DNA from 3 places in the Thermoanaerobacter siderophilus SR4 genome. Region 1 is predicted to be linked to each of the others. Evidence: riboswitches for the same ligand, from Rfam matches in the RefSeq annotation. Region 1 holds a riboswitch; each other region holds the start of a gene.
What was found. Region 1 has a riboswitch for fluoride ahead of THESIDRAFT1_RS15060 (dynamin family protein). Riboswitches for the same ligand answer to the same signal wherever they lie in the genome.
Positions count from the first base shown of each region.

Region 1 (4,494 bases):
CTAAAGGTTTAGAATATCTTGTGAGTCTTAAAATAGCTCCAAAAAGAACATATACTTGTCACGCGTGTGAAGGACGAGGGATAAACTTTTCTAAATTAGAAGACTTGATCAAAAAATTTGACCAAGTGACAGTAAATCGCCCAAAAGCTATTAGCGATTATGACCAAGGTTTTGTTACGACACAAACAGTGGTGGGCAGAATAGCTCTCCTGGCTGAAAGAGGAGATTTAGAGGGGAAAAAGCTTTTAGTTTTAGGTGATGATGACCTTGTAAGTATAGCAGCAGGACTTTCAGGTATGCCAACGGAAATTGTTGTGATGGAAATAGACGATAGACTAGTGGAATACATCAATGAGGTGGCAAATAAATATAATCTGCCTATAAAAGCCATGAAATACGATTTTAGAGACAAACTACCAGAGGAATATGTAGGGTATTTTGATACTTTTATTACTGACCCGCCAGAGACTATAGAAGCTTTGGAAATTTGCATAGGAAGAGGGATTTCTGCTCTTTCCAAAGAAGGGTGTGCGGGGTATTTTGGACTGACGTCGATAGAGGCCTCATTGGAAAAGTGGAATGTTTTCCAGCAAATTTTAGCAAGTAAATTTAAAGTGGTAGTGACAGATATTATCCATAACTTTAATCATTATGTAAATTGGGACTATCTTTTAAATACAGTAGGTAAACAATATGAATTTGTGCAAGTAGAGCCAAAACTTAATTGGTACCGGTCTTCTATGTATCGTATAGAGACCTTAAAAGATTCAAAAGGAATTGAAAATGAATATAAACCTTGTGAATTATACGTAGACGAAGAAGCTTTAATATACAGAGGAGACAAAGCATAGGCTTCCATACTAATGTGGAGGCCTATATTTATTATTCAGTACAAGCACAAGACAAACTATAAAATCATATGTAAAAATGAGTATATAAAATTTTATGAAAAGAGTGATCGCTATGAAAGAAGAAAAAGAAGGATTAAATGCTTATTTGCTTGTAATTGTACTTTCGTTGATTCTCTATTTCGGTTTGGGTTATGCAAAACCTGAAGAGCCAGCGATAATAATTTTTCCACTGCCAATAAGATGACATAAAAGTTATAGGGGGAGAAAATACATGTTTTCATCGGATAATTTAGAATCCCAATTGAAAGATTTGCTATTAAAGCTAGGATTAAGGGAAAATAGCGAAGAGAATGGTCAAAAAGAAAATAAGGAGGAGGATAAAGATGAAGAAGGTGGAGAACATCCTGATGTAGATGGAGGGAATGGTGATAAAGGGAATGGGGAAAATGGTGAAAAAGATAATACAGGTGGAAAAGGAGGAGATGAAAAAAAGAAGGGAGTCTTAACCCCTTCACAGATAATGGTTATTTTAGGTATACTTAGCGGAGCTTTGGAACCTATCTCAATAATTGTGGATAGAAATCAAAATGTGCAAATTGTTTTATCAGGTACATTGATAGAAAAAATAGAATCAAAAGAGGATACGCAACCCAAAGAAGGGGATTTTTTAGACAACGTAATAAAAGCTTTGTTTAAAAAGTGTAGTTCAAATATCATTTTTTAGCGCTTATTACTATGAAGGAGCCTTTGCCAAAGCCATATCTTACAGGTTCTTTTTCTTTTATTTCATCAAGTTTTTTAAAAATGGTCTGTGAGAAATTGAAATTTTTAAATCCTGCTTCGTAAAGCAATTCAACTATTTCACTTGTAGAATAAAACGTTGCTTCTTTGTAAAATAGACTTTTTTCTTTATTTGCTTGATATATTTTGCCAATTGTGCTCTCTCTATCTACAAAGCCTATTAAAATTGTACCGCTATTTTTAAGTACTCTAAAACATTCTTTGAAGGATTTTAGCACATCGTCTACAAAACATACAGTCGTCACCATTAAAACAAGGTCAAAAGAGTTGTCTTCAAACGGAAGATTTTCTGCTACTCCATCTACCACATTAAGACCCCGTTCTAAAGCAATTTTTCTCATTTGATAAGAAGGTTCTACTCCGCTTTTTATACCTAGAGGTACTGCAAACTTTCCAGTTCCGATTCCTACTTCCAACCCTTTTTCAAATTTCGGCATAAGCAATTTTACAGCATCTAATTCCGATTGATAGGCGTATTCATTTTTTTCAAACCATTCTTCATATCTGTCAAAATGTTTTTCAAAAGCAGATATTTTAGGCATAATTTTTCATCCTTTCTAAAACTTAAATTTTTATCCACTTTCCTATGCTTATTCTTTGAAAGTCACAGTTTAAAAGTCAAACACACTCTTTAATAAACCTCCCCTTGCTTTCATTATATCATATAACAAAAAATATAATGCACGCATATCTTTAGCTTTTACTATCTTGCAAAGTTTTTACATTTTGGGTATAATGATATTGACAATTGTATAAAAAGTGATGGAACTCACTTCAACCGCCGAAAGGCTGATAGTTCCTACTTGGTGTAAAAGCCAGTAGGAACTATTTTGCTTTTTAGGGGGTGATGGTAAGGTAAAAAATGTCACTCCATATCTGAATTTCGATTATACTGTTGATATGAGGTGAGCTAATGAAGGAGCAATATAACCAGATGAAAAGAAGCTTAGATGTGATATTTGAAAAAATAGAAAGAATATCAAAAGATATCAATATTAAAGCAGTAGGAGAAGCTGTTTCAGAAGTTAAAAATAAATTTTGCAATAATATTTTTTATCTTGTGATATTAGGACAATTTAAAAGAGGAAAATCAACATTTACTAATTATATGTTAGGAGCTGATATACTTCCAACAGGTGTTGTTCCTTTAACATCTGTTATAACAAAAATCCAATATAGCACTGATATATGGGCAAAAGTTCTATATGATGATGGCAGAAGTGAAAATATTGACATTAAAGAATTGGATTTGTATTGCACAGAAAAAAACAACCCTAAAAACATAAAAGGAGTCAAGGAAATACATATAGGATATCCTTTTGAGTTTATAAGTAATGACGTAGTAATCATAGATACACCGGGAATTGGTTCAGTCTATAAACATAATACAGATGTTGCATATAGTTATATAAATAAAGCTGATGCTGTGATTTTTTTGCTTTCAGTAGACCCTCCTATAAGTGAACTGGAAAAGGAGTTTTTGTCTAAAATATCTGAAAATGTTAATAAAATATTTTTGTTTTAAATAAAATTGACTATGTAAATGAAATGGAGTTAAAGGAAATAATCAATTTTAATGAAAATATTGTAAGAGAAATTACAAAGAATAATAACATTTCTATTTATCCAATTTCTGCTAAATTGGCATTAGAAGGCAAAATATCAAAAGATAATAAAGCAATTGAAAAGAGTGGAACTCAAAAGCTGGAAAATGATTTGCAGAATTTTTTAATAAAAGAAAAAGAAAAAGTGTTGCTTGAAAGCTATGCCAAAAATATTGAAAGAATTATTTCGATGTGCCAAACTTTTTTTGAAAGCAGTATAAAATTGAAACAAATTCCATTAGAGCGTCTTGAATCTAATATAAAATCTTTTGAGAACTTTATTAAAGAAGTTGAAAAAAGCAAAAAAGAAATATCCTTATTGTTTCAAGGTGATATGAAAAATATTTTACAGAATTTTGATAAAAAGATGGAAGAATATAAACAGTTTATCAGTATAAGAGTATCAGAAAAGATAAAAGGATATTACCACGGTATTCGTGACTTTAGTCGAATTAATCAGAAAAAAGAGCTTGAAAAGTACCTCGAAAGAGCTATTATAGAAGAATTTGAAAAATTAAAAGGTCATATTGAAAGGGATATTGAAGAACAATATAGTAAAGCTTTGTCTAATTATCTTTTAAGGCTCAATGCAGTCATTGATGAAGTAAAAACAGTAGCAAACGAATTGTTCGGCATAAATCTGGAATATTTTAAAAGCGTAGGTGGTATTACGGCAGAGAGTAAATTTACATACAAGATAGGATATGATGTTGGTGCATTGGAAATAGACCCTGTGTATTTTACCTATTTTTTGCCTAAAAAATTTGCTGGAAAAATTATTTTAAAAAGGATTTTAGATAGAGTAGACATTGATGTTGACAGAAACATAGGTCGCATTCGTTATGATTTATTAACAAGGATTGAAGAAAGTTTTAGTGAATTTGAAAAAGATATGAATTTTAAATTACAAACGATGTATGATACTGTAAAAGAACTACTTGCTAAGTCAATAAAGGATTATAAATTTGATAGAGATAGCTTCGAAAGAGAAAAAGCTTGTTATCAGACATTGCTAAAAGATATTGAAAAAATACGTGAAGAATTAGAGCATGTTTTAAATATGTTGAAATAATATAGTGAAGTATATAAGTGAAAGAATTTAAAAATTCAACAATAAAAAATATTTTTTTGGGTAAAATATTATTGACATAAGTCCATAACAGTGATATTATATAACTAGGTAATGGTCATATGACCAAAATAAAAGAGGAGGGATTGATATGCCAAGAGGAGATGGA
Region 1 covers NZ_CM001486.1:487,372-491,865, reverse strand. The annotation lists gene THESIDRAFT1_RS02375 (bis-aminopropyl spermidine synthase family protein) at 1-851, shown strand, start outside; gene THESIDRAFT1_RS13180 (hypothetical protein) at 946-1,095, shown strand; gene THESIDRAFT1_RS02370 (hypothetical protein) at 1,123-1,575, shown strand; gene THESIDRAFT1_RS02365 (class I SAM-dependent methyltransferase) at 1,565-2,194, opposite strand; fluoride riboswitch at 2,402-2,461, shown strand; gene THESIDRAFT1_RS15060 (dynamin family protein) at 2,566-3,177, shown strand; gene THESIDRAFT1_RS15055 (P-loop NTPase family protein) at 3,201-4,328, shown strand; gene THESIDRAFT1_RS02355 (DUF5320 domain-containing protein) at 4,477-4,494, shown strand, end outside.

Region 2 (4,494 bases), 520 kb from region 1:
ATAATACTGTTTGATGTCGCATGAGCAAGAATATTGTGAATTCTAAACAATTCATCTTCCAGTTTTCCACGAAGATCTTTAATATTTTCTTCCTTTTCAAAATGTGTAAATAGTTTATCAAAAAGAAAGAGTTGCGCTTCCTTTCCGGGAACAGGGCAGCCTATACTGGCCAAATAATGCAATTGTCCAAAAGTGCGGGCAAATGTTGTTTTGCCTCCCTGGTTCGGACCGGTAATTACAAATATACGCTCTTTACCTTTTAAATAAAAATCATTACAAACAACAGCCGAATTTTCGTTGATGAGTTTATAAGCCAGAGCTAAATCAAATCCTTCGTAATTATAAACTTCCTTGCATTTACTAGATATTTGTGGATAACAAAATTTTAGTCCAGCGCGCTTGAATAGTGCCATATATTCCAAATAAGCAATATAAAATTGTACTTCCCTATCAAAAGTAGCTATTGTCTCGTCTAAATAATCACTATTTTTCATACAATAATTATCAAGATTAGAAAATATATCATGATATAACTGAGCTACTAAATCCAATATTTTTGCTTCGACATGGTTCATATCTGGCCAATCAGAAAATTTGACTTTATAATCCTTTGCTGCTTCCTGTTTGAATTTTTCAAACGTTTTTTCTACTTCTATACTGTAATCAATTTCAGATTCATATTTACGAACCGTCACACGGTTACCTTTTATTAACAAGCAATATTTTACTGTAGACAAATCAGCTTTAAGTTTTTTCGTTTCACTCAGTAGCAGCTGAAAACGGTCAGAATTAATATAATCTATCAAATATTGACGAAATGCTAAAAAACCACGAGATTTTAACTCTACAGAAGACAAGTCTTCTACTAAATCAGTAATTGCATCACAGTAGATTTCTACAGCATCCAAAAACCATCTTTCTTTCTGGTATTTGTAGTAAAGTTTGTCTGCTTGAGCAAGGTGTTTGCGCATTTCTTGCATTTTTTCCGCAAATGATTTTATATCCTCAAGCAAAACTTCATTTTCAAGATCTTGCATTATTTCATGGCGATACTTGATAGTATCAATATCGTTTAAAGGAGTGTAAAAAAACAGTTTTAAATTATATTCTTCTTTGCCTCTTGTTATGACATCTATAATTTGATCAAGATTTAAGTCAACAAAAAAATCAGGCGCTTCGAATGTTTCTTTTTTTACTCCATCTTCGTTTTTTTCAAATAATATGCTATGGAAAGGCATAAGAAAGTACCTCCCTTTCAAAGTTGTAGGCAAATGCACTAAATACAAAAAAGCTGACAACCCCTACGTTTTTACCGTAGAAGCCATCAGCTGTTTATCAGCAGTTCGGATTTTCCAAAAGGGGGCTTCATCCCTTTTTGAATATTATATCACTTTTTTATGAAGCCTGCAAGAATATGTGAAAATTTACTTCAAAGCATAATGTTTATGTTTATTTGTTTAAAATAAAAAGATTTTTGTATTGTTTTATATCCAAATTTTGTAATACTGCTTATTATTCTATAAGTAAACTTAACAATATAAAATACTAGATATCATTATTTTGTAGTATAATGATAATATGAGAAAAATAAATATTCATTCATTTTATGTTTTGGGAGGGATCTTATTGAATAAAGGTAAAAGTATAACATTCAATACTTTAATACATTGGGAAGAATTTCGCAAGCGTATTATAGTTGAAGGCATTATAACAGGTTTCTTTGTTGGATTGATTATTGCTATTTTAAGATATATTCTTGAAAAAACAAATATTCTTGTAATAAGTGTATACAAAATTCTTCATACAAATCTTTACTTGTTAATTGGCTGGATAATTTTCCTTTCTCTAATAGGCTTATTATTGGGTATAATAGTGAAAAAAGAACCTATGATAAGCGGTAGCGGTATACCTCAAGTTGAAGGCATGATTATCGGTTATATAAAAGTTAATTGGTTACGAGTTTTATTGTTAAAGCTCATAGGTACTATTTTAGCGATAGGTGCAGGACTTTCTTTAGGACGCGAAGGTCCATGTGTGCAAATTGGTTCTTCAATCGGACAAGGAATAAGTAGGTTGTTTGGTAGATTTAGAGTTGAAGAAAAATACCTTCTTACATGTGGAGCTAGTGCAGGGCTTGCAGCAGCTTTTAATGCACCACTTGCAGGAGTTATTTTTGCTCTTGAAGAACTGCATAAAAATTTCTCACCATTGGTACTTGTATCTAGTATGGTTTCATCACTTACATCAACTTTTGTAGCTGGTGAACTATTAGGAATCAAACCTATTTTTAATCTGAAAAATCTAGCAGTAATGCCGCTTAATAATTATCTTTATCTTATTTTACTTGGAATTATCGTTGGGTTATGTGGAATTGTATTTAATAAAACTCTTTTAAAAACTCAAGATATATATAACATGTTAAAAATAAAATCACATATGAAGCCAATAATACCTCTTATTATATCTGTTGCAGTTGGACTATGGATACCTATGGCACTTGGCGGCGGTGAAAGTCTTGTCGATACATTAAGTAAAGATAGTTTTAGTTTAAAATTTTTAATTTTGCTATTGATTGTTAAATTTTTATTTACTATGGTAAGCTATGGCTCAGGTGTACCAGGAGGTATTTTTATGCCTCTCCTTATAATAGGTTCACTGATTGGCAACATATACGGAACTGTAATAATTAACATAATGCATATAAACCCTATTTATATCAAAAATTTTATTGTATTTGCTATGGCAGGATATTTTGCTGCTATAGTTAGGGCACCGATAACAGGTAGTTTGCTCGTAACTGAAATGACCGGTTCATTTTCTCATTTGTTGGCCCTAAGCACTGTCTCTATAACGGCATACCTTTCATCAGATTTGTTCTCAAATATGCCGATTTATGAATCTTTGTTAGAACGTCTGCCAATAAAGAAAGGACAAAAATCTATTACCGCCAATAAAAAAAGAAAGACGATTTTCGAAATGCCTGTTTGTGTAGGCTCAAGTTTAGATGGCAAAAAATTAAAGGATATTAGTTTGCCCCAAAGTTGCTTACTTGTTGGCATAAAGAGGGGAACGCATGAATTAATACCAAAGGGAAATACGAAAATTCTAGCCGGCGATTATCTAGTAGTCCTTGCAGATGAAGATAAAGCTACAGAAATTAGAGAAATTTTGTTGAATATGACACAGAAGTGAACAAATCTTAAATAGACACGGGGACGGTTTCTTTGTCCGAGTCGGACAAATGAACCGTCCCCGTGTCTATTGGGAAAAAGGGAATCACCATTCGCAGCACTATAGATTTACTCATAGCACAAACAGCCATTGAAAACAATTTATATTTGTTGCACGATGATAAAACTTTTTCTTTAATTGCACAAGTTGATGAAAGATTAAAAGAGTACTAAAAAGAAGTCTGTATAAAAAAGTGGCAGCCTTTTTTATTATGTATTTATTGCACTGGAAGAACTTCAGCAGCACGTTCCAATTCGTAACCTTCCGGAGTAACCATTCGAAAAAGCATTATTCGGCTCTTTGTTTCTTTATCCACCATTATCCCAGCATCACTATAGTTTATCCTCACCGTTTGGTAACCTTGAAGTTGAGGTTCAACTACCACCAACCATTCATCATCCAATCGGTAGATTTCTTTAACCTTATGAGATAATAGCCATAGTTCAAAAGAATGTGATGAATTAAAAGAACTGCCGACTGGTTTTTCCCAGTCTTCTGAAAATCCAATCATGTAATACAACCCTGCTCCTTCAGAAAGTCCTCCGGTATAAATGAAAAAGTTGCGTTGAGCACAACTAATAAGTTGTGTTATGTCACTATATTTTCCTCCCATAAAGGTACTATGCCAAGCTTTAGAGTAAATAGGTCGAATCCAGCTATCATCTTCGCTGGTAATTTCAAAAGGAACTTTACAACCAAGCGAACGGATATCTTGAATAGAATGAATCTTATTTTGTTCTAAGAACTGTTTAATTTGTTCTCTGTTCCAATCGTTCACTATTGTGTTAGGTTGTTCTGGCTCAATGGCATGTAACCTCTCCAACAGCTTTGAAGTTATTTTTACTGTATAACCTTCACTGCTCTGTTCCAACTGGACATCAGCACCTAATGCTTTAGCAATCCACTTTACAGGGACCATAGTTCTTCCGTTAATAATTTGCGGTGGAACGTCTGGTTTGATTTCTTGGCCGTTAACAATGATCTTAATATGATTAGAAATCTTAATATGATTAGATGCGAAAACACCTGCAGCAAAGGCTAGTATTAACATGACAACACCTGTAACTACTGACCACTTCTTCATCACTGGTAAAATCCCTCTGCTTGTATTTTTTATTTCATTATACCACTTTAAATGTTAAAATTTATTAAAAAATTATTAAGTTTTGGTTACAAAATGGTTACAGAGTAAATTGTTCCTTCCCTAGTATCCTTAGTATAAAGTACATAGGTATACTTGTATCCTTCTAAAAACAATCACTT
Region 2 covers NZ_CM001486.1:1,008,499-1,012,992, forward strand. The annotation lists gene THESIDRAFT1_RS04960 (MutS-related protein) at 1-1,238, opposite strand, end outside; fluoride riboswitch at 1,309-1,382, opposite strand; gene THESIDRAFT1_RS04965 (ClC family H(+)/Cl(-) exchange transporter) at 1,627-3,192, shown strand; gene THESIDRAFT1_RS04970 (copper amine oxidase N-terminal domain-containing protein) at 3,449-4,315, opposite strand.
Region 2: linked by a shared signal. The riboswitch ahead of THESIDRAFT1_RS04960 (MutS-related protein) and the one ahead of THESIDRAFT1_RS15060 (dynamin family protein) in region 1 are both predicted to bind fluoride.

Region 3 (4,494 bases), 820 kb from region 1:
AGGCCTTATAACCTATGAAGATGTATGCGAAATGTTAGGTGTAGCTAATGATGAAATGTTATTTTCTCTTTTAGATTACATGAATGCTAAAGATGTAGCAGCTTCATTGAAACAATTAGATAAAATTTTGTCTTATGGAATAGACGTGGGGAATTTTTTAAAGTCCTTAACTTATATTTTGAGAGATATGGTGCTTTACAAAACAGGAGGAGAGGAATTAAAAGAAATTTTATACAGCGATGTAGAAACTGTAAAAGAAAGAGTGCAAAACTTTGGTACAGCTTTTTTGACTAACGCTTTAGAAAAATTTACAAATCTACAAAAAGAAGTTAGATATGCTATATCTCCGTTAACCCTTTTAGAAGTGACTATTTTGAGGTTGATAAAGCCGGAAATTTCTTACGATATGATGAGTTTGTTAGCAAGAGTAGAACAAATAGAAGACAAATTAGAAAAAGGACAATTTTTTTTGAGGGAAGAAAAAGAAGAGAAAAATAAAAAAATAAATTCGCCAGAAGAAGGAAAAGAAGAAAACGTGGCATCGCAAATAGTACAGCAAGAGGATATAGATCTAGAAAAGGTGTGGGCTGAAGTAAAAGAAATGATAAAAAAAGAAAGAATAGCTTTGTATGCCTTTATAGAAAAAGGGATTCCTTATTTAAAAAAGGAACAATTGTGGTAGAATATCCTGAAGAGTATGCTTTATTAAAGGAGGAATTGAGCAAAGCGGAAAACAAAAGTTTTATTGAAGGAATATTAAAAGAACTAGTTGGGAAGGCAATTCCTTTGAAGTTTGAATTAAGAAAAAATGAAGAGGAATTACTTGTACAGCAAGTTAAGGAGTTTTTTGGTGAAGATATAGAGATAATATAATTTTCACAAATAATTCAAAAAAGCATATAAATATTTTTAGAATAAAATTTAGGAGGTTATAGTGTTATGGCAAAAGGCGGATTTCCGGGCGGGTTTAATATAAATAACATGATTAAACAAGCCCAACAGATGCAAGAAGAAATAAAGAAAATGCAAGAAGAGCTAATGCAAAAGACTGTAGAAGCTACTGCCGGTGGTGGGATGGTAAAAGCAGTTGCTAATGGCAGAAAAGAACTTGTAAGTATTGAAATAAATCCTGATGTTGTAGATAAAGATGATGTAGAAACGTTAGAAGACCTTGTATTAGCTGCGGTTAATCAAGCGTTAAGGAATGCAGAAGAAATGATTGCTTCTGAAATGGCAAAGATAACCGGAGGACTAAACATTCCTGGACTGTTTTGAGGTGAAAAAATGAACTATTATTCTACTTCTATAGCGAAGCTTATAGAAGAACTGTCAAAGTTGCCCGGTATAGGTCCTAAAACAGCACAAAGGCTTGCTTTTTTCATAATAAATATGCCTTTGGAAGAGGTAAAAAGCTTGTCTCAAGCGATTATTGATGCAAAAGAAAAGATAAAGTATTGTAGAATTTGTTATAACATAACTGACACAGAGGTTTGTAACATATGTAGTGATAAAGAAAGAGATCATTCTCTTATATGTGTTGTTTCTCATCCTATGGATGTTGTTGCAATGGAGAAAATACGAGAGTATAAAGGAGTGTATCATGTACTTCATGGTGTTATTTCTCCTATAGAGGGCGTTGGCCCTGAAGATATAAAAATTAAAGAACTTTTAGACAGAGTAAAAAATGGAAATGTAAAAGAAGTCATACTTGCTACAAATCCTGACATAGAAGGAGAAGCGACAGCAATGTACATTGCTAAGCTATTAAAACCGTTAGGAATAAAAGTCACAAGGATTGCTCATGGGGTGCCGGTAGGTGGTGACTTGGAATACACCGATGTTGTAACTCTTTCAAGGGCTCTTGAAGGTAGAAGAGAATTGTAAAAGGTATTGCATTTTCATTTGTACTTTATTATAATAAATTTGTGGTAAATAACAGAAGGCGATGGAGCTCGCCATAAATGCGGAAACGCTGATGGCTCCTATTAGGATGATATAAGGCCTAATAGGAGCTTTTTATTGCCCAAAAATGTAAACAGAAAGGGAGATTTTCATGGAATACATCTATATAGGGATTGGCGGGTTTTTTGGAGCCGTACTAAGATATTTAATAACAATTTACTTTACAAAGATGTATCACACTGCATTTCCCTTTGAAACTTTTGTAATAAATATTTTAGGTTCGTTTTTGTTAAGTTTTATTGCTAATTTTACTATGGATGAGTACAAGGTAAATACTAATTTGAGATTGGCGATAACAACGGGATTTATTGGGGCTTTTACAACATTTTCTACTTTTAGTATGGAAACAATAAATTTATTAAAAGCAGGGAAAGATTATATTGCTCTAAGTTATATAATTTTATCAATATTTGGTGGCCTTTTGATGTCTTATTTAGGATTTGAATTTGCTGACAAAACTTTTGACTTACTATTAAAGGAGCGGGAGGAAGAAGAGTGACAAGTATACTATATGTAGGAATTGGAGGAATTTTGGGAGCAATATTGAGATATGAAATATCGCGGCATATAAAGGAAAACCGAGAGATAGTTATTCCTATCGAAACTTTTATTATAAATGTATTAGGTGCGTTTTTATTAAACTTTTTATCAAGTCCTAAAATAAATGTAAATTTAAGCTATGATGTTAAACTTTTTCTGACAACGGGATTTCTAGGTGCTTTTACAACATACTCAACTTTTTCCCATGAGACAGTAGACTTAATCAAGAATAAAAAATATTTTCATGCATTTATATATATGTCCTTAACAATTATATTTGGACTAATAGGAGGAGTATTGGGATATTATCTCGGAAATTATATGGGAAAATTGATTTGATTGGTGTATAATATATGTCAGTAGAAAATAAATATCAGTTAGGAGGAATAAAATGTGAATTTAAATTATAATAATCTGCTGTCTGCTTTATCTTTGGCCCTTGACGTGCAAGAGTATAAGAACATGGGACATGCAAGAAGGGTGGCTTATATTTCTCTAAGGATTTCTGAGATGCTGAATTTGGATGAAAAAGAAACAAAAAAAGTGTATTATTCTGCTTTGTTACATGATATAGGACAAGGAGATATATACGAAGATTTTAACAAAGACGAATGGTGGAAACACAGTGAAAGAGGAAGTGAAATTGTAAAGAAGTTGCCTTTTGGAGAAAATTTTTCGGATATTATAAGATATCATCATGAAAATTACGATGGAAGCGGACATTTTAAACTAAATGGCGATTCTATTCCTTTAGGAGCTCAGATTGTTTTTATATCTGATCAATTTGATATACGGTACACCTCATCGGTTGGGAAAGAAAGTGAGTATAATATTCGGAATAATATCAAAGAAGGTATAAAAAGTGGTACTGGCAAGATGTTTAATCCCGTGGTTGCAAATGCATTACTTGACCTTACAAGACAAGAAAAATTTTGGCTTGATTATAAATTTTTTGATATAAAAAGTATATTAAAAAGGATTGAACCTAAAGACACGGTTTCAATAGGAATTAATGAATTAGAGGATATAGCAGAGGTTTTTGCACAGATTATCGATAATAGAAGCCGATTTACATATAACCATTCAAGAGGTATTTCAAACTTGGCATATAATATGGCCAAAGTGATAGGCTATGATGAAGAAGTGACCAGGAAAATAAAAATTGCGGGATTGCTTCATGACCTTGGAAAGCTAGCCATACCTAATTCTATTCTTGACAAACCGGACAAGCTTACTGAAGAGGAGTTTATGGTTATAAAATCTCATACCTATTATACTAAAGAAATACTCAAAGAAATAGGAGGAATAGATGATATAGCAGAATGGGCCGCAAATCATCACGAGAAATTAGATGGAAGCGGGTATCCTGAGGGATTAAAAGGTGACGAAATTGGAGAGATTGATAGACATGTGGCGGTTTGTGACATGTATCAAGCATTGACAGAAGACAGGCCTTATAGAAAGGGACTTGAACCGAAGCAGGCGATAGACATTATTGCAAAATCGGTGAAAGATAATAAAGTAAGCGGAGAGTCTTTAGAAATTTTAAAAGAAGTGGTACTTTGATGTATACTCAACCGTATTTTAGGAAATAATACGGTTGAGGAGGTATATTATGGGAATGCTTTTCGATTATTTAAAAGAGATTGCGGTAACAAAAAATATATATGACTACAATAGTGAGAACTATCAATTGGTAAATGAAGTGAGACAAACGATAAAAGAATTGAAAGATGCAGAAATTTATTTTCAAAGTGTCACAGACCCTGACTTAGTAGATTATGCTATATATCGGTTAGAGAGTTTAAAGAGAAAGTACATATATTTATTGAAAAAAGCAAAAGAAGAGGGAATAAATTTTGATAATTTTTCGTCCCTCCTATCATAATTTGTCCTCCCCCTAAGTATAAATATAACAGTAGACTCTTAGGGGGTTTTTGTATGAATATAAGCATTGAATACAATATAATCATTGCTTACTTAATTGGCTTG
Region 3 covers NZ_CM001486.1:1,304,197-1,308,690, forward strand. The annotation lists partial or broken gene dnaX (DNA polymerase III subunit gamma/tau) at 1-873, shown strand, start outside; gene THESIDRAFT1_RS06315 (YbaB/EbfC family nucleoid-associated protein) at 940-1,275, shown strand; gene recR (recombination mediator RecR) at 1,285-1,884, shown strand; fluoride riboswitch at 1,933-1,992, shown strand; gene crcB (fluoride efflux transporter CrcB) at 2,054-2,461, shown strand; gene crcB (fluoride efflux transporter CrcB) at 2,458-2,841, shown strand; gene THESIDRAFT1_RS06335 (HD-GYP domain-containing protein) at 2,896-4,068, shown strand; gene THESIDRAFT1_RS06340 (DUF2508 family protein) at 4,118-4,390, shown strand; gene THESIDRAFT1_RS06345 (pro-sigmaK processing inhibitor BofA family protein) at 4,444-4,494, shown strand, end outside.
Region 3: linked by a shared signal. The riboswitch ahead of crcB (fluoride efflux transporter CrcB) and the one ahead of THESIDRAFT1_RS15060 (dynamin family protein) in region 1 are both predicted to bind fluoride.